3 regions of the Clostridium omnivorum genome follow, and region 1 is predicted to be linked to each of the others. Evidence: riboswitches for the same ligand, from Rfam matches in the RefSeq annotation. Region 1 holds a riboswitch; each other region holds the start of a gene.
The links. Region 1 has a riboswitch for cyclic di-AMP ahead of bsdE14_RS17745 (cell wall hydrolase). Riboswitches for the same ligand answer to the same signal wherever they lie in the genome.

Region 1 (9,973 bases):
ATAGCCTGTAGCCCCTGATACTGCTGTCCAACTAAGAGTAGTTTCGGAAGTGGTTATTCCGGAAGCTGTTAGGCCTGTGGGAGCGGATGAAACTTTGCTTGTAATTCTAGGCTTAGCCATTACTATGTTTGTGCTGAAAACTATAAAAGCTAGAGCTAAGAGAAGTGAGTAAAAATATGGTTTGCGCTTCATTGCTTTACCTCCTTAAAATATATTTACTTTGATTATCGAAAAAAATATTGTAAAGGTTACAAGTAAATTATGGAATAAAAAATAACCCCGCTTAGAACAGGGTTACTAGTTAAACTAAAGAAGTTTTTGAATTGGACTAAGAGGATATATGAGACTTTGAATTTCTGTATAAGGTATTTTTACTTCAAATCTTCCATAAGCGTAAGGAGTATACTCATACAGCTGATAATATAGCACTAAGAAGGTTGGAGTTAGATAAAATTTTTGATCCTCTGTTAAGCCTTTATATTCAGTAAGTAGGGGGACACCACCTTCTTTCGCCTTTCTTATAGAGATTTCATTTAACTGAGGGATGTAATTAAGCTTTGGATTAAACAGGTCATTAAGTTTATATATTTCACCACTATTTAAATCTATTGAAAGTGAGTCATATACAGTATTGCCATGTGCTCCACCAGTATAGTAATATAGTTCAAATAAAACGCTGAGCAGTCCCTTTTGATTTAATGGAACACTATAACCACTTATTATGGTTTTAAAATCAATGGGAGATGTTATAAGTACATTGTTCTTAAAGAGATTCACCTCTGTATCGCTTATAGCACTATTTACTTTCTGTTTTGTATCTTCAGTTAGATTATTCACATAGGGATAAAGAAGTTTAAATTCTTCTGGCGAAATTTTTTGTTCTTCTAGCTCAGCTTTTTCAGTGACCCTGGAATAATCTTTTTCCGGTTGCTCTAATTTACTAATATCATTTTGAAATATAGTGTCGACTTTACTTTTTATTTCTATGGCTTTATGAGGAAAATAACTTTTGGGATAACTGAAATAAATCATTAAAAGCTCCTTCCTTAAAATACTTTGGTATTATTATATGCATTTAATCATATATATGGGTAGGTATAATGCATATTTTAAACTTAATTCAATATTTAGAGGTAGGTATATGAAAATTGTATGTTCTATTGGACCAAATGCAAAAAAACTAAGTGCTTTAGATGAATATGCTAATGAAGGTATGAACATGGCTAGATTCAATTTTTCACATGCCAATTATGATACTATTAGAGCACAAATAGAATATTTAAGAAAGCAACATCCTTTTGTAGAAGTAATTCAAGATTTACGCGGTAATAAGCTTAGAGTAAGCAGTCTCTTTCAAAGGGAAGTAAAGGTAATGCAAGGAAGCATAGTTTATTTTTGTTCGGAAAAATTTTATTATGAAAAAAACAGAATGAGAGGTCTTACTATACCAATATCTTTAGAAGGCGACTTTTCTACCATGTATAGTGCAAAAAAAATACTCATGAAAGATGCAACTATAGAATTTGAAGTTGTAGGAACAGGGAGTAAGAATGAGTTAATAAAGACCATTGTTAAACGAGGTGGGTTAATAAGAGCTGAAAAAGGAGTTAATGCCCCTGGAATGGATAGGAGTATGCTAGGGATTACTGAAAAGGACAAATTTGATATAAAGTGGGGTCTAGAGAATAACGTGGATATAATCTGCTTATCTTATGTGACTAAAGTAGAAGATATAATTAATTTAAGAGATTATATAAAATTATTGAGAAAAGCAGATAAAAGCTTAAAAATGCCCAAAATATGGGCTAAAATTGAATGCGATGAGGGAGTCAAAAATTTTAAAGATATTTTATCTAAGGTGGATGGAATAATTCTTGGCAGAGGCGACTTAGCAGCAGAGGTTGAAATTTACGATGTTCCAAGAATTCAGGAAGAGATTTTTCGTGTTATAAAAAGAACAAAAAAGGAGTTTATTATTGCAACTCATTTGCTGGAATCTATGAAAAGAGAGGCTGTTCCCACTCTTCCAGAAATTAATGACATATATAATTATATAAAAGCGGGAGCTACAGGTTTTATGCTTTGTGGAGAATTAACAGTTGGAAGGAATCCTTTAGAAACCATACGAATTTTGAAATTAATTATAGATAGGTATAAAATTGTAAGCTTAGATAAACCAAATGAGGTGGAATAAAACATAACATAGCTTTAAAGCTTGATTTAAACAATTTAGTTATTTTATATTGCTTATAAAATGCCCCTAGCAAATATTTGCTAGGGGCGCATTGTTAATAGCAGTAGAAGCTTTCTATCATTCTAAGGTCCATTCCAAAGTATACCCATCTACGCCCGTTCCAGCGATATCCGGCTATTGATCTTCTTCCCACATAAGTAAGCCACGCCCAAAAACCTCTACCATTTCTTGGCCATATATAAACATATCTATATAAACATCTTCTTATGGCACCTGGGTCTATTGCTTGAGGTGCAATACCAGCTTGTGGCTTGAATTCGCCCTGGGACTTTGATGGTGTAAAGTTTGGAGGTGGTCCCATAGGTACTCCTCCTTGTTGAGGTCCGCCCGGTTGATTTCCAAATGGAGGTCCCCCTGGCTGATTACCGAATGGAGGCATATTCATAGGTCCGCCAGTTCCAGGTGGGAATGGTGGAGGAGTTGGAAATTGACGATAGCCATAAAACATTTGTTGATATATTGGACAAAAGAATGGTGGTTCAAACTCATCAGACTCTTCCATATTGTCAATATCGTCTAGTTCATCAAATTCACTTATGTCACGATAGTCATCGTAATACATTAATTACACTCCTTAATAAATATTACATTATAAGTATATGTAATATTTATAAAAGTGTTAATGAATTATAAAAGGTTTAAATATAAATATTACAGAAAAAGAGCCAGAAGAATTAGTTCTGGCTCTTTTTCATATACTGGATTAGTATGCAAATACCATATGAGAAATTCTAGCGGCTATAGGCTTGGACCATAACCAAGTATTTGTTGTGCTGTCATCAAAATAATAAAGTGCACCATTTGATGGGTCTGATCCTCTTAAGGCTTCATAAGCTGCCTGAATTGATTCTGAAGTAGCTGGTTTATCAATCCATCCATTAAGAACAGGAGTAAATTGATAATAACCATGATCCACTTGATAAATTACACTTGATATAGTCTTAGGAAAACGTGAATCCTGTACTCTGTTGATTATAACTGCACCAACAGCCACCTTCGCTGAATAGGGTTCCCCCTGAGCTTCAGCGTTAATAAGTCTAGCCAGCAAATCCACATCAGCTTGACTGTATGGAATTACGCCAGCTTGCTGGTTTGACGCAGTATTTGTTGAGCTGCTGCTTGTTGTTGCAGTGCCTGGTACAAGAAGCTTTTGACTAGGGTATATATAGTCATCCCATTTGTTGTTCATTACTCTTAATTGGCCCAAAGTTATACCAAATTTCTTTGAAATTAGGTATAAGCTATCCCCAGATTTAACAGAGTAAATTTGTGCTGGAACGTTTAATGTTTGACCTATATAAATTTTATCGCTAGTAAGATTATTAGTTGTCTTTAATTGAGTGATGGTAGTATTGAATGTTTTGCTTAAGGTGTAAAGTGAATCACCTGAAGTTACTTTATAGTCTGCTGCCTTTACTGGTAGTACAGATGATAAAGCTACACCCAATGATAAAAGTAAAATTGATAGTTTTTTTGATTTAAACATAAGTTTTATCCTCCTTCTGCCTCCGAGGTTAGTTGTCGGGTTCGGGTTGAGGCACCCTACTCAAAATGAGATTCACCCCGTTGTTTATTCCCCCGTACTCCATTTGGAGATTCGGCTTGTCTTATGTGTGCTATTGTAACAAAGCATGTCCACAAAAATCTATAGTAGATTTAAGGTATTATGGGAAATTGGTGGTGATTTGTGCTTTATACACTGCTATTCATGTTTAGCTTTATGAGTATCTAAAAAGTATAATTGACCGGAAGTATAAAATGAGATATAGTACATAATAATAGGATAATTTTTCAATAGTTTGTAATTTGTAGAAGCGGAGGTGAAAGAATGAAAAGAATTGATTTGGTATATGAGACACTTAAAAAGCTATATACAGGCAAAGGGTTAAGTGCTGTTGAAATTGCTCATACCTTAAAATTAAGCAGGGCAAATGTTAGTAATGATTTAAATAAATTATGCACTGAAGGTAAGGTTTCAAAAAGCTCTGGGAGACCAGTTCTTTTTAATCCTATTGATAACATTGAATATAATGAGGGTGAAAGTAAAATTGACAGATTTACAAGAGAGAATCAAAGCCTATATACAGCTGTAGAACAGGCTAAAGCAGCAATACTGTATCCACCTAAAGGTATGCATGTACTTATTTTAGGGGAAACTGGTGTTGGAAAATCTATGTTTGCAGGGCTTATCCATCAATATGCAATTGAAATGAAGCGAATGGAAGAAAAAGCTCCATTTGTAACTTTTAACTGCGCAGATTACGCTAATAATCCACAACTTTTAATAAGTCAGCTCTTTGGTACTAAAAAAGGAGCCTATACTGGAGCAGATTCTGATAAGATTGGGCTTATAGAAAAAGCAGACGGAGGTATTTTATTTTTAGATGAGGTACATAGACTTCCACCTGAGGGCCAAGAAATGTTTTTTACCTTTATGGATAAAGGTACTTTTAGAAAACTTGGGGAAACTGAAACGGAGCGCAGAGCGGATGTACTTATTGTTTCAGCAACTACAGAAAGTCCAGAATCAACATTGCTTAAAACCTTTACAAGAAGAATACCAATGGTTATTAAAATTCCTAGTCTCTCAGAGAGGACAATGGAAGAAAGATTTTATTTGATAAGTAATTTTTACCGTGAAGAATCCTTTAGGCTGGATAGAGAGATAATGGTATCAATTAATTCTATGAGAGCTTTTCTTAGCTATTATTGTCCTAACAATATTGGACAGCTTAAAACAGACATTCAACTTGCTTGTGCTAAAGCTTATGTTGATTTTGTTTCTAAGAAAAAACAATATATAAAAATTAACAGCACTGATTTGCCTACTTATGTTAGGGAAGGACTTTATATACAAACTGAACATAGACAAATTTTTAATAAACTTATAGGAATAAATAAGAGATATTGTGTATTTAATAAACTTGAAAATAATTCTCTTCTTGAAAAACAGAATTATGAAGATTCTATATATGACATGATAGATCATAGAATAGATGAGCTTAGAGATAAAGGTATTCAAGGAGAAACGCTCCAAAAGGAAATGGAAAAGGACATTGAAGATTATTTTACAAGATACATATACTGCCAAAATCGAAATGTAGACATTACAAATTTGGAAAGTATTATACCTGAAGAAATAGTAAAAACTGTCCAAGATATTATAAGCTTTAGTGAGGAAAAACTTAATAGGACTTTAAGCCAAAGGGCCTATTATGGTATAGCAGTTCATATATCGAACTCCTTAGAGAGAATAAAGAGAAATAAACTTATTGTTAACCCCAAGTTGAATAGCATTAGGACAGAATTTGGCAGCGAGTTTAATGTTGCTTTGGATTGCCTTAAAATAATAGAAAGATCATTAGATGTTACCATGCCTATAGATGAGGCAGGATTTTTAGCAATGTTTTTTGTTTATGACGAAAAAGATATTGAAATGAATAACAGTTATGTAAAAGTAATTGTTGTCGCACATGGCAGTTCTACAGCAGCATCTATGGCAGAAGTAGCAAATAAACTATTGGGCATTAACAATGTTATTGGTATAAATGCTCCATTAGAGGAAAAACCGAAAATAGTACTAAGTAGACTAAAAAATTATATAATTGAGCATGGTATAAAATCTGATGTTTTACTTTTAGTGGATATGGGTTCTTTAACTACTTTTGGTGAAGAAGTAGAAAAAGATATATGTATTAATGTAAAAACAATTCCGCTTGTTAGTACACTTCATGTAGTAGAGGCTGCAAGAAAAGCTGCTATGGGATATTCTCTTGAGGAAGTATACAGAGAAACTGTAAATGTGAATAATTTTCTTGAATATGATACTGTACATGATAGGACAAAGATTGATAGAAGAGAAAAGCTTGTAATAATAACAATGTGTACCACTGGAGAAGGAAGTGCTATTGCAATAAAGAATCTTTTAGAACAACATTTGGAATATGATAAAAGTATCCTGGAGATAATTCCAGTTAATTTGGTTGAAAATGAAAATATATATTCAAGGATAAAAAGCATTAGGGCCGATAGAAACATTATTTGTATTGTGAGTGCTTTTAATCTTGAAACTAAGCTGCCGCAATTTAGATTAGATGAGGTTTTAAGTCTAAGAGCAATTAAAACCATACAAGGACTTATAGATATTGAAATGACTTATATTAAAATGGGTGAAACATTAGAACATCAGCTTAAAAATGTAGAGGGTAGAGAGGCTTTTATAGTTATTAAGAAATGCATTGGAAGCATAGAGAAAGAAATGAATATAAAAACCGATACTGATATATTAATTGGAGTAACACTGCATATTGGATGTATGATAGACAGAATAAAAAGTGGAGGTACTATAATTAAATTTGAAGATAAAGGACAATTTATAGAAACTAATAAAGAGCTATATAATTCAGTTAAAAAATCATGCAAGCTATTAGAAGAAAAGTTCAATATACATATCTTTGATGATGAATTATGCCATATAATGAGATTTTTTAATTATAATAACTATTCTTAATTTATATTGTGCGGCAGCTAATGCCGCTATTTTTATAAAACAAAAATTTTTTGTAAAACACAATAGCATTAGTGTTTTGTCATTATAAGTCAAAGCGAGCTAAAACATTAAATTCCCCTCTAGTGTTTTGGCATGATAATTGCGATAAGTATAGCTTATAGTTATATAACTACAAGTATTAGCAAAATACTTATTGTTAAAGAAAGGATGTTAGATATGGATTATCAAGAAATAATACTTCAAATAATAGTAAGTGGAGGAAATGCAAGAAGTCATGCTATGGAGGCAATTCAATTTGCTAAATCTGAAAAGTTTGATGCTGCAAGAGAAGCGCTTGTGAAATGTGATGAAGAATTAGCAGATGCTCATAAAGTGCAGACACATCTAATTCAAGAGGAAGCTGCAGGAAATCCTAGTGAAATTACATTACTAATGGTGCATGCACAAGATCATCTTATGAATGCTATAACTATTAAAGATATGGCTCAAGAATTTGTAGATATGTATGAAAAAGTATTTAGAAATAAATGAAAGTTAAAACACTAAACAAAAAAGTGTTTTAAAGGAAACCAAAGATATGAAAAAGCAAAACACTAACAATAATGTTGAAACACTAAATATTCATTTCAAAACAATAGTAGAATTTAATAGCTAAAAGTTAATAAAAACACATAAAAAATTTAAATATTATACGGGTTTTCATTAAAATGTGTTTTGGCACGATAGTTGCTAAAGTAAATACCATAAGTCAAAGAAAGGAGAGGTGATTATGAAAAGGATAACACTAGTATGCGGGGCTGGAATGTCTACAAGCCTCCTAGTTAAAAAGATGGATTCTGCTGCTGCAAAGGAAGGTATTGAAGTTAAGATTATAGCAGTAGCAGAAGCGGACTTGAAACACCACATTGATGAGACAGATGTTTTACTCCTTGGTCCACAAGTTAGATTTTTACTAAATAAATATAAATCAGCTTATGAGCCAAAGGGTATTGTTGTTGAAGTTATAAACAGTGTGGATTATGGAATGATGAACGGAGAAAAAGTACTAAAACATGCTTTAAGTCTTTTTAAGGACAATACGGACTAGCAGCAAGGGGCTTTATGAATTTATAAATTGATTCTATTGGGGGGAATTTTATGAAAAAGATTATTGAGTTCCTGGAAAAGTACTTTGTACCTGTAGCAGGAAAAATTGGGTCGCAGAGACATCTTGTAGCAATTCGTGATGGTTTTGTAGCAATTATGCCATTAATTCTTGTTGGTTCATTAGCCGTATTATTTAATAATTTTCCAATACCAGGTTGGGCGGATTTCATGAAGGGAATCTTCGGAGAAAAGTGGAATTCCTTTGGAGGAACACTATGGAATGGAACTTTTGCCATAATGTCGCTCTTAGTTGTATTTACAATTAGCTATAACCTAGCAAAATCTTATGACCAAGATGGTCTTATGTCCGGAGTTGTATCCTTTGGAGCACTTCTCATGCTGTATGCTGGTTCAGCTAAGGATTGGGCACTACCTTTTGCATACCTTGGAGCACAAGGGCTATTTGTTGCTTTATTTGTATCACTTGCAGCTACAGAAATTTTTGTAAGGCTTATGCGTAATAAGAAACTAATAATAAAAATGCCTGATTCAGTACCACCGGCAGTAGGGAGATCCTTTGCAGCTTTAATTCCGGCATTTGTTACTCTTGTAATATTTGGAGCATTAAAGATAGTGTTAGATGTGTTTGGAATTCCTGATATACACAAATTTATATTTGATATTATTCAACAGCCACTACTAGGATTAGCAGGTACGCTAGGTGCTGCACTTCTTGTAGTTTTCCTAGTACATTTACTATGGTTCTTTGGATTGCATGGAACAAATATACTGCTCCCAATAACCACTGCGCTATTCCTACCACTTATGGAAGCTAATGTTAAGGCCTTCCAGACCGGAGCAGCTCCACAAAATATAGTTACCTCATCATTCTTTGACACTTTTGTATACATGGGTGGAGCAGGTACATCAATATGTCTTCTTGCAGCAATGCTTTTAGTTGGTAAGAGAGAAGATAACAAAGCAAAAGCTAAGCTTGGCATAGGCCCAGCGGCATTTAATATTAATGAGCCTGTTTTATTTGGTGTTCCACTAGTATTAAATCCAATATACGCTATACCATTTATCTTAACTCCACTAATTCTAACTGTAGTAAGTTATGGTGCCATGGCAATTGGATTAGTTCCAAAAACAATAGCTGTTGTTCACTGGACAATGCCACCTATAATAAGCGGTTTCTTAGCTACAGGTTCAATAAGGGGAATTATATTACAACTAGTAAATATAGCTATAGGAATTATCATGTATATTCCTTTTGTAGCAGTTGCTGAAAAACATGCAAATGAATTAGAAGTAGCAGCTGGTTCTCAATCAGTAGATCTATAATTTTAAATAAGTCAAATGAAATTTATTAATATAATTTTTTAGCATAAGTGCAGTGAAAGCTGCACTTTTATTTATTTTAATGAAGCCCTAATCCATAAAAAATAGGCTTTCGTATAATTAAAGAAGGTAGGAAAATACTTTATTTATATTTAAGCTTAAAATTTATCTATAGAATACCCTTGAAAAGAATAATAAATAGTGATATTATAATATCATAAACTAATGTTTAAAAAATAAGCATAAGTTAAGGAGATGGCTTATGACAAATAGAGAAAAAGAAATACTAAAATTATTAAGAAAGAACCCCATGATTTCACAAAATGAACTAGCAGACATGTTAGGTATAGCTAGATCTTCAGCTGCTGTTCATATAACTAATTTGATTAAAAAAGGGTATATACTAGGAAAAGGCTATATCTTAAACGAGGAAGACTATGTAACCGTAATAGGAGGAGTTAACATAGATATGGTTGGCTTCCCTGAGAAACAACTTATTGTTCATGATTCTAACCCTGGAAAAGTTAAGATTTCCTTAGGGGGAGTGGGAAGGAACATAGCTGAGAACTTAGTTAGGCTTGGATTGCACACAAAACTCATAAGTGTAGTTGGAGATGATGTGTATGGAGCTAAGGTAATTGAAGAGGCAAGAAATTTAGGCCTTGATATGAAGGACTCACTAGTGCTTAAAGGACAGCAGACCTCAACTTACATGGCTATACTTGATGAAAAGGGCGATATGTCAGTGGCGATAGCATACATGGATATTTATGATAACCTTA
Region 2 (9,973 bases), 2.4 Mb from region 1:
CAGGAACCGTAACATTTACATTTAGGTTATGCTCTCCTTCAGGCAGGTTATTAACATCTACACTGCAAGTTATATCTTCCGGCTTAAGAGCGTTGACTTGAGCCTCTATGCCTGATATTGTAAGTGATAATTTCGGATTATCAATTGTAGCTGTCAAAGTATCACTTAAATTTTTAACTGCAATATCATAGGTTAAGCTTTTAGAAATAATCTTATCTATAGTTGCTTTTATTTTAACAGTTTGGTCACTATTTAATAGAGTTACCCCCTGCGGTAATATTATCTTAGCTGTTACTACCTTATTAGGTGTCAGAGCAGCAAGGTCAATTGGTTCAGTATCAAGCGAGCTTATACCATCTATATTTGCACCTGCTATATCTACCTTATCTGGAGTAGCAATAAGAGTTTTAAGCACCATATCTTTACTTATATTTCCCTTTGTCTTTATGTTTATTCCTACAGTCTTAGTTTTCTTTACTGACACAGAAATTTCAGCAAGCTTTGGAGATATATCTACATCAGAAACAACTTTTCCTGATGCATCAAGTGCTTGAAAAGGAACGCTTAAGTTTATATCTGCATCAACGTTCTTTGCAGTGCCTTTTGCCACTACCTTTGCAACTTGATTTACATATTTAGCAGCCCCGTTTACTATTACATCTGTAGGCTTACTTGTGTAATTTGAAGATACATAGTATCCATCTTTTGCTTTAACATCCAAATCTACAACTACAGGAAAAGTCTTTTGAATTAAATCATCCAACTCTACCTTTAATACTAAAGTATCACTATTTAATACAAGTACATTTTCAGGATGATCTGTAATTCTTACAGGTATTTTATTTTCTCCCTTTCGAACTACATATTCTCCCATGTCAGCTATTACTTTAAAGTCCTGTGGCTTTATCTTATATATATCTGCAGGTTTCCCTTTCACATAAACAGATATAGTAAATTGCTGTCCTGGCAGTATTTTCATCTTTGATTGAGCTAAAGCATCAGTATTAATAAGTTCTACAGGAATTGACTTTACCTCATACTTTATCTGGTTGTCATTGATGTTTGAAATGTAAAGCCATAGTCCAAAAGCAGCAATTACACAGGTTATTTTAATTAGCCACTTATTTTTTTGATCCATAGCTTCACCTTCTCTCTATATGTAAGCTTTGATTTTTGTCTGCTTTTTATTATTCTAATAAGTATATCCTTAAGTCTGTCTTTATCATATCTCCTTGTAAGCTTTCCATTAACTGCAAGAGATACTGTACCAGTTTCTTCTGATACAATAATAATAAGTCCATCAGAGTTCTCGGATATACCAAGTGCTGCTCTATGTCTTGTACCTAAAGATTTACTTATGTCATTATTATTAGTTAACGGTAGGAAACAACCTGCTGCAACTATTCTATCATTTCTTATTATAGTAGCACCATCATGCAGTGGTGTATTTACCACAAAAATATTTTCAAGCAGTGCTGAAGTTACAACTGCATCAAGCTTGGTTCCTGTACCAATAACTTCACCAAGACCTGTTGTCTGTTCTATTACTATCAAGGCCCCTGTCCTTGTAGCTGATAAATTCTCAACTGCATTTACTATTTCAGTTATTACCTTATCCATAATTTCATCATCTTCCATGATGTGCCTATCGCTAAATGCGCTTCTGCCTAAATGCTCTAAAGCTCTTCTTATTTCAGGCTGGAATATGATTATGATTGCTATTACTCCTATGGTTATAGTATTGCTTAAAATCCAGTAGAGCATATTGAGCTGTAAAAGACTACTTATTGGAATAAGTGCTGCAATTAACAGTATCCCTTTCAAAAGTTGCTCTGCTCTTGTTTCTTTTATAAGCATATAACCTTTATAAAATATGTATGAGACCACGGCTATATCCAAAATTGCTGAAGGACTTAAGCCTTTAATAGTGCTAATTAGCATATTAAAAAATTGTGCCAAGCTTTTCACCCCTTAACCAGAATACCATATTAACAATTATACACCATTATTATTTTTATAGTATAGTATTAAATAGAAATTATTAATTAATTTAATTTGTTTTTACAGATATTTGAAGGAATTTTTTATGATATAATAGAATAATTATAATATTATTTTTCAAAAGGGGTGTCAATTAGTTGAAAGCAAAAACAAAAAAAATATTGACTACATTAGGGATTATAATACTAATACTAGCAATAATAGCCGGAGTTTTCTATGGAACTTATTACTTTATTGTTAACAAGTCATTAAGCGCCTATGAAAAGTCTATTAAAACAGAAATAGATAATATAAACAAGATAAATTCATCTATTACTGCTTTTAATAAGGAAAACAGCATTGACCCTGATAAAGTAAAAAAAGAACTACCTTCTAAAGTAGATTCATTACTAAAGGAAAAGGATAAAATTAACGGAATTAATCCTACTGAAAAATATTCTAAAGCACATGCAAGCCTTTTAGAAGGGCTAAATAACAATATCCTCATGTATAAACAAGTACAAGCCATCTTTGCTAATTCTCAAAGCAAGGACGTTGCAAATGCACTAGAGGATTTAAAAAAGTACAAGAACAATTGTGTTCAGGCATATTCCTTAATAAGTATTAAAAATACATCTGCTTCTTTTCCTACAGATGCCTCAACTACAATGGAAACAATAATATCCTATTTTACTGATATGGTAAAAGTAAATAGGGATAATGATATTAAGCAAAGTGTAAATTTAGAATTTATGAATAACATGGATGCAATATTGTCCAAGCTAACTGCTGTAAAGGTGGATTTAAGTGCAAACGTAGCTAAAGTTAGAGCAGGCAGTGGGAGTTATGATGAAGTACTATCACAAGTAGATGATAATTATAATAAGCTTCAAGAGATACAAAAGGCTTTCTCAAGCATTACAATTCCACAAAAGGCTTCATCTACCTATAAAATCTTTAAGAATGTGCTTGATAACTATGATGAATATCTAAAGAACTTTAAATATGCTTTGACAATAGAAAAAGAAGAAGCCTCAAAAGGTAAACCAAGTCAAGACTTTTTAAACTCAATTTATGCTACCTCTAGCAGTAATCTTCAGCAGGGAGATAAGTCCTATAATGATTTTATGAAGCTTTATGCTGATTTTAAAACTAATAATGTTAAATAGTAGTTAATAACTAAGGAGTAAGAAGTAATACGTAATAATTGAAATGTTCTGAGTCTATAATTTTAGTCTCAGGACATTTTTTCATTTTTTGTAAAGTTTATTAATTATTTCGTATTATTTTTTATAAATTGGTTAAAATACCTATGACCGAAGTTTATTAAACACGGGGAAACCACTTTTTTGGGGTGAATCGCAATTTATCATGCGTAGGTTATGCCTTTACCGAACCCGTCAGCTAACCCCGTAGGTAAAAGGAGGAAATTTAATGAAAAAAAGTTCAATTATATGCTTTTGTTTGAGCATAGTTTTAGCTATGCCTTGTTATAATGCAAAAGCACTAGTAAGTTATGAAGACGAGGCAGATTTATATAAAGAAGAAGTTCAAGCGGTTCAAGTATTCAGTGTGAATGATAGGAAAATTCCAATTACAGACCAGGATGTTTATCTAATGGCTCAGGTGGTATGTGCAGAAAGCAGAGCTGAACCTTATGAAGGTAAGGTTGCTGTTGCTTCAGTAATACTTAATAGGTTACAAAGCAATCAATTTCCAAAGTCTGTAGAGGACGTAATAATGCAAAAAAATGCATTTTCCTGTATCAGAAATGGTGAAATAACCATTGTTCCTGATCCAGCAAGTTACAATGCTGTACTTGACGCACTAAAAGGCAAAGATCCAACAGGAAAGGCACTGTTTTTCTACAACCCGAAAATTGCCACTTCCAGCTGGATGAAAAATATTAACAAGAAAAATGTTAAGTCTATAGGAAATCATGTATTTTTTGCTGTAAAATAATATTCCTTAAATAACAAAATCCTCGGTTTTATTAAACCGAGGATTTTGTTATTTAAGAATCCAAATATGATACTGCTGACAAAGCTGCAATTTGACCTTCTCCTGCTGCCTTTATATATTGATAAGGCTTTCCTATACAATCCCCTGCAGCAAAACATCCAGGTATATTTGTTTTCATTAATCTATCTACCTTTATATGACCTTCTTCTATTTCCAAACCTGGTACCAATTGAGCTGGTGGTACACTATCCTTTAGAACAAATACTCCATCAGTATCTACTTCATTTTCCTTAAGTATTAACTTGGAAACAAAATTATCGCCTTGTATTTCCACAGGTTTATCCTGCAAAATCTGTATCTCACTTCTAAGGTTATATTCTCCCTTATACATTGGAACGTAATATACCTTTGCAGCCAGCTCAGATACGTAATTTGCATCCTCTTCTGCTTCTTTGTTATACCCAACTATAGTTACTATCTTTCCCTTGTAAAGAGGTGCATCACAGGTTGCACAATACCCCACTCCCCTTCCAAGGAACTTTTCTTCTCCACTTAGGGGTTTTGTGTATTCTACACCTGTAGCTAAAATCACAGTTGTTGCCTCATACATTTTTTCATTTACCATAAGTGTAAAATAGTCTCCCATTGCATAAACATTATTTATTCTCTCATTTACAATCTCTATGCCCATGGAATCCATATGCCTTTGGAACTGATTTTTAAGTTCTTCTCCTGTAACATTATAAAAACCAAGATAATTATTTATCTTCGGTGCCTTAATGAGCTTTGCACTTAAATCTTTGCTTCCAAATAGGATTATTTTTTTGTTTCTTATTTTAGCATTTATAGCAGCAGAAATTCCTGCAGGCCCACTTCCAATAATAGCTATATCATACCTGTTATCCAATATTCACACCTCATTTACTATAATAAGTAAGAAGTAAGCTTTTCACTTTTACCTCTTACTTCTTACCTCTTACCTAGCTTATATATGTCTTTCTATAACTTCTTTTAAGGCTTGCTTTGGTCTAAAACCTATTAAGCTATCTACTGGAACTCCATTTTTAAACACCATTATAGTTGGTATACTTGCAATTCTGTACTTTTGAGCTACCTGAGGGCTCTCGTCTACATTAACTTTAACAAATTTAACCTTGCTGCCTATTTCTGAATCTAATTCCTCCATAATTGGTGAAATCATCTTGCAAGGCCCACACCAAGGTGCCCAAAAATCAACTACCACTGGTGCTCCAGTACCATTAATTTCTTCTAAAAATGTGCTATCTGTTACTTCTTTCATTTGCTTTTCCTCCTTATTATCCGTGAAAGTCCATTTAAGACTTTTACATCCTTATCACTAAAACCAAGGATAAATATCATATACCCCTGGTAGGTATTTATCTATATATAGATTTTATTCTATTTTTTCTATTAAGTCAACAGCTAAGAACTATGAAATAATAATTATTATCTTATTATTTATTCATAAAGTCAATATATACTACTATCTATTTTACCTTAAAACCTATAATTTTACAGCCCCTAGTTCCAACCACAAGCGTATCCTCAAAGGCTGCTGGTGTTCCTTCAACATTAGCACCTAATTCTATAGTGTCCATAACTTTTCCACTGATGCCTTCTATTAGCATAGCTTTTCCAGTAGAATCACATTGAACTATATAGCTCTTATCTTCCTTTGAGTATAAGGCAACTGGTGAACTCCAGCAATAGTTATTTAATTTTAAGCTCCATACTTCTTTTCCTGTATTTTTATCTATGGCTACAAGAACCCCTCCATTTGAGGATGTATGTCTTGCTATATTAAAAATAACTAAATTTTTTATATCTCCTTTTCCAAGTACCGGAGTGGCTAAAGCTCCTCCGTTAGTTTCTTCGTTGTAGGAGCACATGTATTTATTTTCCCATAAAAGCTTTCCTGATGCTGCATCAAACTTTCTAACATAGCTAAAGCCATTTTGTCCTTGGTGATCTACTTCACAAGCAGTATAAAGATTTAGTTCAGAGTCCTGTTTTTCAAGTACAATAGTGCTGTCAGTATCATCTTTTACATTTGATGCCCATAAAGGTTTTAAGTTTTTTAAATCAATACACTGGAGCATTCCGTCATTATCTGCAAAAAAGCCGTAGTTTTTATATATAGCTATGCTATTTTCTATCCCCCTTTTATCTTTTCCTGGAAAGCTGTATCTATACTTATCTAATTCAGGTTTAATTTCTACCTGTCCATTTTCATATTTAGTATTTAACTTACCAGAATAGACCACACCGTTTTCTCCACAAATAAATAAGTAATCATTAATTCTATCCACAAGCGCTGTGGAATCAAAAGCTCCCCAATCTCTTCGTGCAAAATTGTCCCTGCCCTTAATTTCATATAGCTTTTTAAAATTAGTAAGACTGAAAATTCTGTAGGCAAAATCTACATAACTACTTCCACTTCTATCTATACCTTGTCCAACATAGAGAAGAGGTATTCCCCTTGGGTCTACTGTAAGGCTTCCTTTAATGGGGGCACCAATATTAAGCTTAGTTCTAGTTTCGCTCCCATCTTCTAAATCCAAAAAATACACATTTCCATCTAGGGTAGCATATATTACTTCTTTTAAATTTTCCTTTTTCTTTTTGTTTTCTTTAATATTCATATTTGCAATAGCAGTCTTATCCCACTTAACAATAGCTGGTTGTCCATTCCAACCTACTCCTGACCAAGTATCTATGGTTCCTATATCCTTTTTCCAGAGAATACTTAACTTGCCTTCTTTTACATCTACCTTTCCATAACTTCCACCATCCCTGTTGTTATCTCCTCTAAAACAAGTTACTCCTGGAAGCTCTGCATAACCTTCACTGGTAAAGCTAAAATCTGGCCTGTTCTTATTTATCTTATCTAAATCATAGGACATTCCATATGTTGATATATTTGCAGAGGTGTCAGCAGAAAAATTTATTACACTGTTATTCATCAGCATATTTTTTCTTTTTGATTCCAGTGCAAATGCAGCTTGTATTCTTTCATAGGGATCTACAAAGCATGTCTCATTTCCCTTTGTCACTACATTTTTTGCCCTTTTGTTTTCAGGGCTTATGCCAGCAAATACCGGTATAATTAAAATACAAACTATTGCTTTTTTAATATTACTTTTCAAACATATACCCCCCCCTCATTGGTTCTAGAAGATGTATATGTTTGAAAATTAAATTTAATTACTAGTTTTATTTTCCAAGTGAACCTTCAAAAATTCCTTTAACTACTACTTCTCCCTTTTGTACCATAGTTCTTCCCTTGGCTATTACGTCAACTATATCTAAATTTTTATTAAGTACCACAATATCTCCATCTCTTCCACCTTCCAGCTTTCCTTTGTAACGCAGCACTAAATGATCTGCTACATTTGAAGTTACTGCTCTAAGAGCATCTTCAAGCTTTACTCCATCCTTAAGCACTGCATCTTTAAACTCTCTATATAAGGATTTTGTAGAGCCTATACCTAAGCCAACAAATTTTCTATCTTTATCGAATATTGGCAAGCTTCCTTGACCATCTGAAGAAAATTGAAGCTGTTCTACAGGAATTCCTCTATCCAGCATAATCTTAAGTCCTGTACTTGCCTTCACCTCATCTTCTTCAAGAAAGTCAGGATCTGAGCTGGTAGTTAAATCAATAATGCCGCCCATTCTTGCATATTCATATCCTGCTTCAAATACTCTCCTGCTCCTATTAATATGAGTAGGCATCAGCTGTTCAATTGGTATTTCAGTTTCTCTAACCAATCTTACTAGATAATCTAGCTTTTGAGGTCCATCTCCTAAATGAACATGGACAATGCCACACTTTCCTGCAATAAGCCCGCCAACTCTTGCTTCTGCAGCTACCTTTATAAATTCTTCATAGGTAGGTTGTGAAGAACGATGATCCGAAAGAGCTACTTCACCAACTCCAATTACCTTGTCTATTAGAATAATATCCGATCTTGGGCTGCCTGTAATGGTCTTTACAGGTATTTCATAAGAACCTGTATATATATATGTACTTATTCCTTCTATCTCTAATGCTCTTGCCTTAGCTAATAATCCTTCCATGTTTCTGCATACACTATCCGTTCCTAAACAGCCTACAACAGTAGTAATACCGCCAGCTACTATATCCGATAGCTGAATTTCAGGAGTTCTAGTATGAAAACCGCCTTCACCGCCACCGCCATTAAGATGTACATGACAATCGATAAAACCTGGAACAACGTATTTACCTTCAGCATCTATAACATTTACCTCTCCAAAGTTTTGTGGTATATCAACATTATCGTATATGCCTTCAATTCTAGTTCCAGCTAAAATAACATCCTTTTTGCCTAAATAACCCGGTGCATAAACTTCTCCATTTTTTATAATTGTAATCATATGCTTTTTTCTCCTTTCAGTGGAAAATACAGGGTAGACTACCTTATCGAATCCCATACGCAGTCTACCAGTGAAAGTCTATTACAATTAAATTTTTCCCTTTTTAGTGTTTTTTCATTCTATAAACTTATTGTTATTAAGTTTTTATATATGCTTGCGCATAAAAAAGAACCATGCATATACATGGTTCTACTTTGAAATTATATCTTTAATTATTGTGTTATTATACATTGAATTTGGATATGTATTAACTAGTGTTTCTGCATAGGCTTTAGCCTTGTTCATATCTACATTTTTGTTTAACAAAGCCAGCTTGTAAAGCACCGTTTCTGCATAATCTCCCTTAGAAAATTTGCTATTATACTCGCTATAATATTTGAGAGCATTTTCAATATCCTCAAGGTTTTCATATGAAGCAGCCAGCATATAAATGATATGAGGATTTAGATAGCTTCCTCCCCCTACACTATAAGCTTTTAGTAAGTAATCTTTGCTTTTGCTATAATCCTTTGAGCTTAAAGCTTTTGAACCTGTGCCATAAAAATACTCAGTTCCATCACTAACAAGTATTTCTCTTGCCTTAGCAATCATAGTCTTATCATTTATTGATAAATTTTTATCCTGCCACTTTGAAACTAAATCATATAATGCATCATAGTTTTTTGCTTCAATTTGTTTTTTAACATCCTCGCTTGGAAATTTTTCAGCTGCCTGCTTTTGAATTTCTCCATTCTTAGTTTCTTGCTTTTGTGGCTGCTGCACCTCAGTGTTTTGCTGCTGTATTTCATTTTTAGCTGCTGCATTATTATTTGTGGAGCCCTGCTTATTATTTTGAGCTATTTTGGGTTTACTAATGTAGCTTAAGAATCCGTAATTTTTATATGCCTTTGTCTTAATGGTAATAATAGAAAATATTGCAATACATAATACAGCTACTAAAACACTGATAGCTTTAAAGTTACGCTGCTTTTTAACTATCCCGTAATCTATAAGCATTTTTCTGTATTCTTTTGCTTCAACATTATTTACATCCAGCTTAAGAACCTTGCTTATACATGCTGAAGCTGCACTATATTCACCAAGCTTTATATAGCATAATGCCATATAGTTATTCACATTTATACAGTTAAAATCACTTTCGTCACACACTTTCAACAGATTAAGTGCTTCTCTCATTTTTAATTCTTTTATTAGTACCAATGCATCATAGTATAGCTTTCTTCTTTTTTCATCCTTTAAACTATCTTCATAGTACTTTTTTGAAACTAAATCATTGTTAATTTGACCGTTCATTTTCCACAAAGATTGAGCATTATCAAGCTCTCCCTTTAAGTAAAAAAGAAGCCCCTTTAGATTAATTGCGGAAGTATTTTTAATATTTTCTGAAATACTTAGTTCGCATAATTTTAATGCTTTATCTAGTTTTCCATCATTATAATAATCTAGTGCCTTTTTATATTGCTTTGTAGATTTATTCATTTAATCACCTTTGTACAATAAGATAACATTTGCGCTATGTAATCCTATATTAATGGTTTTATTATATACTATAAAGCTACATAATAAAACCAATTTAGCTAAAAAACCTCAAGAGCTTAACTCCTGAGGCTTT
Region 3 (9,973 bases), 190 kb from region 1:
AGCTGCTCAAGCATGTATTTATCTATAATTTTCAAATCTAGATTTTCTTCTTTTGCAAGATTTTCGGATTGTTGAGCAAGATATTTAGGAGTAACATAATTTGAAGGCATATTTACTAGATTTCTAGTAAAGTTTACTGCACTTCCTACTATTAATCCTTTAGTTATAGAATCCCTATTTTGGGACACTATATTTAATTTTTGTAGCTTGATTTTTTCTTCGTTATGTTTAATTCCATTGAATTTATACGTTGCTAGTTCAATGGCTTGACCAAGGGCATATCCAAAATCCTCGTGAAAATTATCTAAGATATCTAGTTCAGTTAAGGAGTCTTTTAATGATTTAATAGCGTAGCCTAGACCTTTAAGTAGTTTTGTTGAATTGAATTCCTCAGTGCTTCCTAGACCTAAAATAAATATTTTTTCATATTCATTTTGACCAAGAGTGTTTATAATTTCTAATTCTTTGTACTCACCTTTGCTAGTGGAGTACTTCAGAATATCCATAAGCTCCTCAGGATAAGTAAGTTCAAAATTATTAAACTTAAAGATAAGTAAATTTGAATACATTCTACTATCATTTACACCAATCATGTTATGCACCTCCACGAATATAATAACATACTTGCAATAAAATGTTTATACTTATTTTTACATAAATAAAAATGTAAAGTTTATTAAAAAAAAGGAATTTAAAATTAAATGTAGAATAAAAATTCGTAGGAAGAGGTGAATTTATGTTTGATATAAATATTAAAATTGATGATATAAGTATTTCAAGCATAGAGAAAGAAGATATTATTTATATTCAAAAATGGATAAATAATCAACAAGCTTTAAATATAAATATTGAAAATCCCTTAGGACTTAAGGAGTTATATCAGAGATTCCTTGAATACTATGTTAGTGAGAGTGAATTTTTCCTTAAGTTAAATCGAGGCGAAAATCTCATTGGTGTCTTAAAGGGAAGGTTAGAATTTAAGAATAATAACGAAGTATGGTTTTGGTATTATCTAATAGACCATGAATTTAGAGGAAAAGGTATAGGTAGTAATATAGTAAAAGAAGTAATGAATTATTTTTCAAACAATTTTGGAATATATAATTTTTATACTGGAGTACCTGCAAAAGATGATGATATTAAAAGATTCTGGCTAAACAATAATTTTAATCTAATAAGAGTTTCAAAGAACTTTTTTAACATTAATGGAGAAGAAATTGATATGCATATTTTAAAAGCAAAGGCTTATATGTAATAAAGTGGGAAATATTTTTATAAAATAGTTAATTATCATTGACAGCGCACATATAATAAACTATAATAAAAATCGTGCTGAATCCTATTTATAGGTACGGAGGAACCAGTATGTTGGGGTTAATCCGATTATTTTATTAAATAATGTCCAATTAATGGACAACTTAATAAAAAATTGGTAGGGAACCTTCACCCGAACCCGTCAGCTAACTCCGGAGGCAAGAAGGAGGTTACAAATGAAATACATAAAATCAACGGCATTTATTTTTGTTGTGAGTATATTAGCTATAAGCATCACATCCAAAACAAACAGCTATGAGGTAAAGGCAGATGCAGCTATTAAAACACAACAAGGAGTTGTAGTTCGATCTGCGAACTTAACAACAGAGAAGGTAATAGTAGTTCCTAAAAAGGAAACAGAAGAAACAAGTAAGGGCAATTCATCTAAAAAGTCATCATTAAGCAGAGGTGGATCAATGAATAGCTCACTTGCTAAAACATCAGGTAACAGCAGCGTAGTTGGATTTGCTTCCAATTTTTTAGGAAGGCCTTATGTATGGGGAGCTTCAGGCCCAAGAGCCTTTGATTGCTCAGGATTTACAGCTTATGTTTATAGTAACTTTGGTGTTTACTTAGATCACTATACTGGGTCACAATTTGGAGCTGGTAAGTCAGTTAGTAGAGCAAATTTATCTCCTGGCGATTTGGTATTCTTTAATACCTATGGTTCGATATCACATGTTGGTATATACATGGGTGATGGAAGATTTATTCATGCAGCTAATCAACGAACTGGTGTAACAATAAGTAATTTAGATGAAGGGTATTATTCAGCTAGATATGCTGGAGCAAGAAGAGTAAAATAGTAATTTATCTCCCGACAAAATTTGTCGGGTTTTTTTTATCATAAATTTATTAAACTTCAAATAGTATAAAGTATGTATTTGGTTACTGCCATATTAAATTCCGCTTATTATACTAAGGTAGAAACCTTTTATAATTAACATATTATTTGGAGGTATAGTTATGAAGTACACAAGATATGATATGAGAAAAAAGAAAAATGAAGGAACTATGGTTCTGCTTATTTTAGCTGTTACACTGATTATGGCTTTCGTTATTGGTACTGTTATGTCAAACTTTTTTCTAAAGAACGCTTCTAATGTTAAAAATGAAGATGGTGCACAAAAAACTGTATCACAAAAAACAAGTAATCAATCCGCTGAAAAAGATGCTGTTGTTAAATATGTAGTAATTCAAGGCGGAAAATACATAAAAAGTGAAAATGTAGGACCAGAAAAAAATATATTAAGCAATTATGGAAATCCATTTACAATAGCAGAAGCAGATGGAACTAGAGTTTTACTTGGAATATATAGTGAAGCTGATTCTGAGAAACTTATAAAAACATTAAATGACAATAAAGTTGATAATTCTAAAATGGTTTTAGAAGTTACTAATGGAGATATGTGTAATAAGGAGATAGTTGAAATAATAAATGCTAACCTATTAATACTTACAAAGTTAACTGAAAAAAATGTACCAGCAGTTCAAACTAAAGATTTAAAAGAATGGTGTGCTAGTCTTAAGGATGTAGAAAAAGGAAGTAAGAATTATGCAATACTTACTGAGCTTAAAGGATATGTGAAAAATATGCCAGAGACTATTGCAAAAGAAAAGGCATCAGATAATTATGTATATATTTATAATATTTTGAAGAAATTTAATTCTAAATGAGAATTAACGCGTCATATGTAAGGCGCGTTAATTTATTTTTTGTAAATTTCTTTTTATTTTCATACAAAAAACTTAAAAAATTATTAAACAATCCTCTAAATACTTGTTTATGAATATTTTAAATGATAAACTATATAAGATGTATATTTAAAAAATTTAATTTAAATATAATGTCTATTAAAGGTTGAATCTTGTCAATAATACTAGTATGGATACATTAGGATGTGATAAAGTGAAAATTATATTGGCATCAGCTTCTGAAAGAAGACAGGAGTTATTAAATAGATTGACAGGTGAATTTGACATTAATGTAAGCAATTTCGATGAAAGCACGATTCCTTTTAATGGCAGCTTCCACCATTATGTAATGGAGCTTGCCAGGGGGAAAGCCTTAGAAGTCGAAAATAGATTGTCAGATGCCGAAGAAAAAATTATCATTGGTTGTGATACAATTGTTGCATTTAATGGCAAGGTACTTGGTAAGCCAAAGGATAAAGAAGATGCCTTTAAAATGCTAAGAGAACTAAGTGATGCTGAACATGAAGTATATTCTGGAATTGCTCTTGTTAATACAAAAACCAAAAGGGTAATAACAGATTTTGTATGCACTAAAGTGAAGTTTTCTGATTTATCTGATGAGGAAATAAAAAGGTATATAAATACAGAAGAACCAATGGATAAGGCAGGAGCTTATGGGATTCAGGGAATAGGTGGAATTTTTGTTGAAAAAATTCACGGATGCTATTATAATGTTGTAGGGCTTCCTTTAAATAAGCTCTATTGTATGCTAAGGGAGATGGGAGTAAATCTATAAAGGAGTATATTCATGGGAAGTTTACTTAGAATTATGGATTTGCCCGAAAATGAAAGACCGAGAGAAAAGTTGTTAAGGTATGGCGCTGATGAGCTTTCTAATAGTGAACTGCTAGCAATTATATTAAGAACTGGCAGTAACAGCGAGAACATATTGAACCTATGCAGTCGAATTTTAAAAGAGACTGATGGACTCAATGGGCTTATGGAATGTTCTGCAAATGAATTTATGAGTATAAAAGGAATTGGTGAAGCAAAAGCATCTCAACTTCTTGCTTTGGCAGAACTCAGCAAAAGATTTAAATCTTTTAAATCTGGTGATGAGTATAAAATATCAGAACCAAGGGACGCTGCGCTTTTAGTTCTGGAGAGTATGAGATATCTAAAGAAGGAATTTTTAAAGATTATTATGCTGAATACTAAAAATATAGTTATTTCTATAAAAGATGTTTCAGTTGGAAGTCTTAATTCTTCTATAGTACATCCAAGAGAGGTGTTTAGTGAAGCAATAAAAAAGAGTAGTGCTTCTATTATAATTTGTCATAACCATCCTTCTGGAGATCCCACTCCTAGTGGAGAAGATATAAGTGTTACTAAAAGGTTAAAAGAATGTTCTTTACTAATAGGAGTAGATTTATTGGATCACATCATAATTGGAAATGGAACATATATAAGTTTGAAAGAAAAAGGAATGCTGTAAAGTTGAAAGGAGAATTTTTGTATGGGAATTTTTGGAATGTCTAAAGATATGGGTATAGATTTAGGAACTGCTAATACTCTTATTTATGTGAAGGGAAAGGGTATTTTACTTAGAGAACCATCTGTTGTAGCAATTAACAGTGATACAAAAAAAGTATTAGCTGTTGGTATAGAAGCAAAACAAATGATTGGTAGAACACCTGGAAATATAGTTGCTATAAGACCATTAAAGGATGGAGTTATTGCTGATTTCGATGTTACACAAACTATGCTTAAAAAGTTTATTGAAAAAATAAGTCCTAAGAGTGCATTTACTAGTCCAAGAATTGTAGTATGCTTTCCATCCGGAGTAACTGAGGTTGAAAAGAGGGCTATAGATGAAGCTACAAAGACAGCTGGAGCTAGAGAAGTACTTCTTATGGAAGAACCAATGGCTGCTGCAATAGGAGCTGGACTTCCAGTAAATGAACCTACTGGAAGTATGATTGTTGATATCGGTGGAGGAACTACTGAAGTTGCTGTTATTTCATTAGGTGGAATTGTAACAAGTAAGTCACTAAGAATGGCAGGAGATGAGCTTGACCAAGCTATCATTAACTATATAAAAAGAGAATATAACTTAATGATTGGTGAAAGAACAGCTGAAACTGTAAAAATGGAATTAGGTTCAGCTTTCCCAGATGAAGATGAAAAATCAATGCAAATAAAAGGAAGAGACTTAATAACTGGACTTCCTAAAATCATAGATATATCAGAAGCAGAAGTAAGAGAAGCACTTAAGGAACCAGTTTATGCTATAGTTGATTCTATAAAAACTACACTTGAAAAGACACCACCAGAACTTGCGTCCGACATAATGGATAAAGGTATAATGCTAGCTGGTGGAGGAGCACTCCTTAAAGGTTTAGACAAACTTATAAACCATGAAACTCACATGCCAGTTCACATTGCAGAATCCCCTCTTGACTGTGTGGCACTTGGCGCTGGAAAGGCTCTAGACAACGTAGATAAAATAAGTAGAAGCAGATAATTAATATGACATTTCTTAAAAATAAACTGGCAGTAACAATTATTGTACTGTCAGTTAGCTTTTTAGTATTAATTGGGTATAGTGTCAAGAGGGAAAAGGTATCTTTTGTAGAAAATGGCGTTGGAGTAACCTTAAATTCTGTACAAAAGGTAGTTTATAGCGCTGGAGCTAATATAAAAGAATTTGGAAGCTTTATAATTCATTTTTCTGAAATCAAAAAAGAGAATGAAGAGCTTAAAGCTCGAAATGATGAACTTGAAACAAAGGCTTTAGAATATGATGCTTTAAAGAGCGAAAATGAAAGATTATCTGAAAACTTGAAGTTTAAAGACGAGCGTTCTGAATATGATTATTTAGGCTGTAGGATCATTGGAAATGCAGGCGGCAACTATTTAGATGGTTTTACTATAGATAGAGGAATTAAGGACGGAGTAAAAAAAGGAATGGTAGCTGTTACATCAAAAGGACTTGTGGGACAAGTAACTGCTGTTGCAAGTAATTGGGCTATTATTCAATCACTATCTAATGAGAATATTGCAGTGAGTGGTATGGTAAATTCTCAGGAAACAAGTGGAAATGATAGTGGTATGGTAAGAGGTTATAAAGATTCAGAAAATAGACTTCTTGCAAAATTATATTATCTTCCATTAGATTCAAAGGTTAAAAAGGGCGATGAAATTTTAACTTCTGGGCTTGGAGGATTATATCCAAAGGGAATTAGAATAGGAAAAGTGCTTGATATTGAAGAGGATAAAGGAAAGATTATGAAGAATGCAGTAATTGAGCCTTATGTTGAATTTAATAAGCTGCAAGAAGTAATGTTAGTAGTTCCTAAAAATATTAGAGATTTAAATGAAATAAAATACTAGGGTGGTAACCATGAAGAGAATATTTACAATTATTTTTTTAAGCCTAATTTTTTTTATAATAGATAACACTATTATGCCTTTATTCTCTATTAAGGGTATTTTCCCTAGCTTTTTATTTTTGTTTGCCATATGTTTTTCAATAATTAATGGAGTATGGGAAGGTTTATGGTTAGGTGTGTTTACAGGTATGCTTCAAGATTTATACTTTTTTAATGGCTTTGGAGTAAATGCATTTGTAAATATGCTAGTGTGCATAATAGCTGCAGTAATTGGAAATGTGATTATTAAGGAGAAGAGACTTATACCAACAGCTGCTTCATTTGGTTTATCTCTTCTTAAGGGTGTAATTGTATTTGCTATATTATATATAGCTAAGCAATATACCTATTTTGAGCATATATTTTTCGATTCACTTTGTAATATGGTAATATGTTTTTTCTTTTATAAATGGTTGTATAGATTTTGCCAAAAAGACTATATGCAAAGAAAGTGGAAATTTTATGAAAAATAAAAAGTGGTGATGGTGGGATTATGAAGAAAAAGAAGAAAAAGAGTTTTAATAGGTTTACAGCCTTATTTATAATAATGCTTCTAATATTTACAGCCATAACATCTAGGCTCACCTATCTGCAAGTAGTCAAAGCAGAAGATTATAAGGAAAAGGCTAACAGAAAATCTATTACTGAAATACAGGAATTTGCACCAAGAGGTGAAATTAAGGACAGAAATGGCAGCCTGCTTGCAACAAATCAAAAGAGCTATATACTAACATATACGGAAACCGATGAAAGTAAACTAAATTTCTTCCAAACAATGGATAAGGTATTTAAGGTGTTAGATGAAAACAAAGAAGTGCAGCAGGATGACTTTGAACTAAAAATTAACCCATATAGATTTGAATTTAAAGTTCAAGATGAAGATGCTAGAAAACAGATAGAATTAAGATTTAAGAAGGATAGGGGTTTAGATGAGGAAATTATAAAGAAGCTATACCCTAAAGTGAAGGACACTCTTTCAGAAGAACAGCAAGAAAAGGTTGATGAAGAATTATTAAAAATAACTCCTGAGCAAACATTTAAATATCTGGTTGATCAATATAAGCTTACTCCTAAGGATACTTTTAAAAATATAGTTGATCAATATAGTGATGTTCCTAATGATACATTACAACTTATTAAAAGCAAGTATAAGATTTCTTCAGAAAGTGAAGTAAAAGCATTGCTTGATCAATATGTAAAGGATAAAAAGAAAACTAAAGAAATATTTGAACAGCTAGTTGTAAAATGCGGAGTAGATAAGCTTAACTATACAATAGATCAGCAAAGAAGATATATGCTTGTTAAAGATACTCAGAAGATGCAAAGTTTTTCAGGTTATAAGCCTGTAGAAATCGCAAAGAGTATTAATCAGGATACAGCATTTATATTTTCTCAAATGCTAAATGATATGCCAGGTATAGATATATCAATTCAGCCAATTAGGTATTATCCTTATGATGAATTAGGATCTGCCTTTTTAGGTTATATATCTAAGATTAACTCTTCAAGTAAAGATAAGTACGATGAAAAAGGATATGATTCCAATACGGATTATGTAGGTGCAGCAGGACTTGAAAGAGCTTATGAAGACAAACTTAAAGGCTCAAAAGGTGGAAGAATAGTTAAGTTAAATAAACAGGGTAGAGTAACTGAAGAATTAGGCAGCAGGGAGTCTTATCCAGGACAGACACTACAGCTTACTATTGATAAAGATGTTCAATATGCAGCAGAAGTAGCTCTTGATAAAACAATGGCTAGTTTGCAAAAAGCAGGAGTTCAACAAGACGTTGATACATCAAATGCTACAAGAGGAGCTGCAGTTGCAATTGATGTAAATACAGGGGGAATATTAGCTCTAGTAAGTAGACCAGGATTTAACCCTAATGATTTTGCAAAAGGACTTACAGAAGATCAATATAAAAAGTATTTTAGTCCTGATTATGCTGGTTTTGGAAAGTTGAAGGGATACAATAATGATAAAATAAATGAATTGTTCCCAATGTATAAGAACACAAATATAAGATACGATAAATATGATGTTTTGCCAAAGCCTCTTTATAATTATGCTACATTATCATTAACTCAACCAGGTTCTACATTTAAGCCGTTAACAGCTATAGCTGGACTTGAAAAAGGAGTAATTAATACATCTACAACTGTTGATGATGAGGGATTTTTTGATGATGGAAATGGTTTTAACACAAAATTTCCATCGGATGGACGTAATGGTATAGTCAATTTAACTACTGCTATTGCAAAATCTAGTAACCCTTATTTTATGACAGTTTCTCAAAGACTAAGGGCGGCTTATGGCGATGATGTTTTAGCTGATTATGCTTGGAAATTTGGACTCGGTATAAAGCCTAATTCAGGACAAAAACCAACTACAGGTATAGAATTTGCCAGTGATGAAGAAAATTTTGGACAAGTGTTTAATTCTTATACTATTAAGAATAACTATGCTGCAAGCTATCTTGCAAGTTGTATGGATTTGCTTAAGTCTGGGAAGAGTTCAAAGGGAAATACTTTTACACCTATCAATTTATATTATGGTGATTCAGATAGTGATGAAGTAAAGCAAATTAAGAAAGATTTTAAGGATCAGATATCAGCTTTTATAAAGAATGGTGGATGGGTAGAAGGTGTAGGTAGTAAAGATGATAAGAACTCTGGAATTAAAAGGGATACTTATGTAATGAACACTTACACAACTTTAATTAATAAGCTTATAGCAGCAGATTCAAGCTATAAAGGTAAAAATATTTCTAAGAGTGAAATATCAAGCATGGCCTATGATTTGCTTAGTATAAGTATTTATGATGGATATTTCCAAAGTACAGCACCGTTTAATATCTACAACGCTTCTATAGGACAAGGTATAAGTAATTTTACTCCACTTCAACTTGCTAATTACGTTTCAACTATGGTAAATGGAGGAAATAGATACAAGCTTCACCTTGTGGATAAAATTACTGATGCTAATGGAAATGTAATCCAGGATATAAAGCCTGAGGTTGTTGAAAATACAGGAGTTAAGCAGTCTACCTTAGATGCAGTAAAGGCTGGTATGTTGGCCGTTACCGATAAAGGTACTGCAGCAGGAGCTTTTGCTGGCCTTCCATTTCAAACAGCAGGTAAGACAGGATCAGCTACTTTTAGAAATGACCAAGCTGATTTTGGAAGAACCTCCTATGCAGTGTATGTTGGTTTTGCACCATATGATAAACCTCAAATTGCTGTGGCAGTGATAATATTCGATGGTGGTCACGGGGGATTCATAACACCTGTGGCAAGAGCTATGTACGAAGCTTATTTCAAGGATCAATTAAAAGCAAATGGTGTTACACCTCAGAGTGACATTGAGGCTAAGCCAATTAATTAGTACAATAAAAAAATAGATGGGTGCACCCCATCTATTTTTATTATGCAAAATTCAATTAAATTTTAGTATTTAAGCTATAATATACGAAATTTTACAAGTTGAAAGAAGGATTTTACTAAATTTTGTTGAAATATAATGTTATGCTTACTTA

Region 2: another riboswitch for cyclic di-AMP. It lies ahead of bsdE14_RS05900 (cell wall hydrolase); the one in region 1 lies ahead of bsdE14_RS17745 (cell wall hydrolase).
Region 3: another riboswitch for cyclic di-AMP. It lies ahead of bsdE14_RS18605 (C40 family peptidase); the one in region 1 lies ahead of bsdE14_RS17745 (cell wall hydrolase).

What each region holds. Positions count from the first base shown of each region.
Region 1 is NZ_BRXR01000001.1:3,743,732-3,753,704, forward strand. It holds gene bsdE14_RS17725 (glycosyl hydrolase family 18 protein) at 1-192, opposite strand, end outside; gene bsdE14_RS17730 (DUF3298 and DUF4163 domain-containing protein) at 307-1,032, opposite strand; gene bsdE14_RS17735 (pyruvate kinase) at 1,142-2,194, shown strand; gene bsdE14_RS17740 (hypothetical protein) at 2,289-2,816, opposite strand; gene bsdE14_RS17745 (cell wall hydrolase) at 2,958-3,740, opposite strand; cyclic di-AMP (ydaO/yuaA leader) riboswitch at 3,744-3,867, opposite strand; gene bsdE14_RS17750 (sigma-54-dependent transcriptional regulator) at 4,083-6,764, shown strand; gene bsdE14_RS17755 (PTS sugar transporter subunit IIA) at 6,981-7,295, shown strand; gene bsdE14_RS17760 (PTS sugar transporter subunit IIB) at 7,534-7,851, shown strand; gene bsdE14_RS17765 (PTS sugar transporter subunit IIC) at 7,902-9,194, shown strand; gene bsdE14_RS17770 (PfkB family carbohydrate kinase) at 9,454-9,973, shown strand, end outside.
Region 2 is NZ_BRXR01000001.1:1,303,179-1,313,151, forward strand. It holds gene bsdE14_RS05885 (CdaR family protein) at 1-1,138, opposite strand, end outside; gene cdaA (diadenylate cyclase CdaA) at 1,114-1,941, opposite strand; gene bsdE14_RS05895 (hypothetical protein) at 2,139-3,149, shown strand; cyclic di-AMP (ydaO/yuaA leader) riboswitch at 3,285-3,413, shown strand; gene bsdE14_RS05900 (cell wall hydrolase) at 3,415-3,942, shown strand; gene bsdE14_RS05905 (NAD(P)/FAD-dependent oxidoreductase) at 3,995-4,849, opposite strand; gene trxA (thioredoxin) at 4,928-5,242, opposite strand; gene bsdE14_RS05915 (outer membrane protein assembly factor BamB family protein) at 5,451-7,109, opposite strand; gene iadA (beta-aspartyl-peptidase) at 7,177-8,361, opposite strand; gene bsdE14_RS05925 (tetratricopeptide repeat protein) at 8,551-9,840, opposite strand.
Region 3 is NZ_BRXR01000001.1:3,937,927-3,947,899, forward strand. It holds gene bsdE14_RS18595 (leucyl aminopeptidase) at 1-593, opposite strand, end outside; gene bsdE14_RS18600 (GNAT family N-acetyltransferase) at 737-1,255, shown strand; cyclic di-AMP (ydaO/yuaA leader) riboswitch at 1,321-1,490, shown strand; gene bsdE14_RS18605 (C40 family peptidase) at 1,491-2,120, shown strand; gene bsdE14_RS18610 (hypothetical protein) at 2,281-2,991, shown strand; gene bsdE14_RS18615 (Maf-like protein) at 3,200-3,805, shown strand; gene radC (RadC family protein) at 3,818-4,504, shown strand; gene bsdE14_RS18625 (rod shape-determining protein) at 4,526-5,533, shown strand; gene mreC (rod shape-determining protein MreC) at 5,539-6,402, shown strand; gene mreD (rod shape-determining protein MreD) at 6,413-6,913, shown strand; gene bsdE14_RS18640 (penicillin-binding transpeptidase domain-containing protein) at 6,934-9,822, shown strand.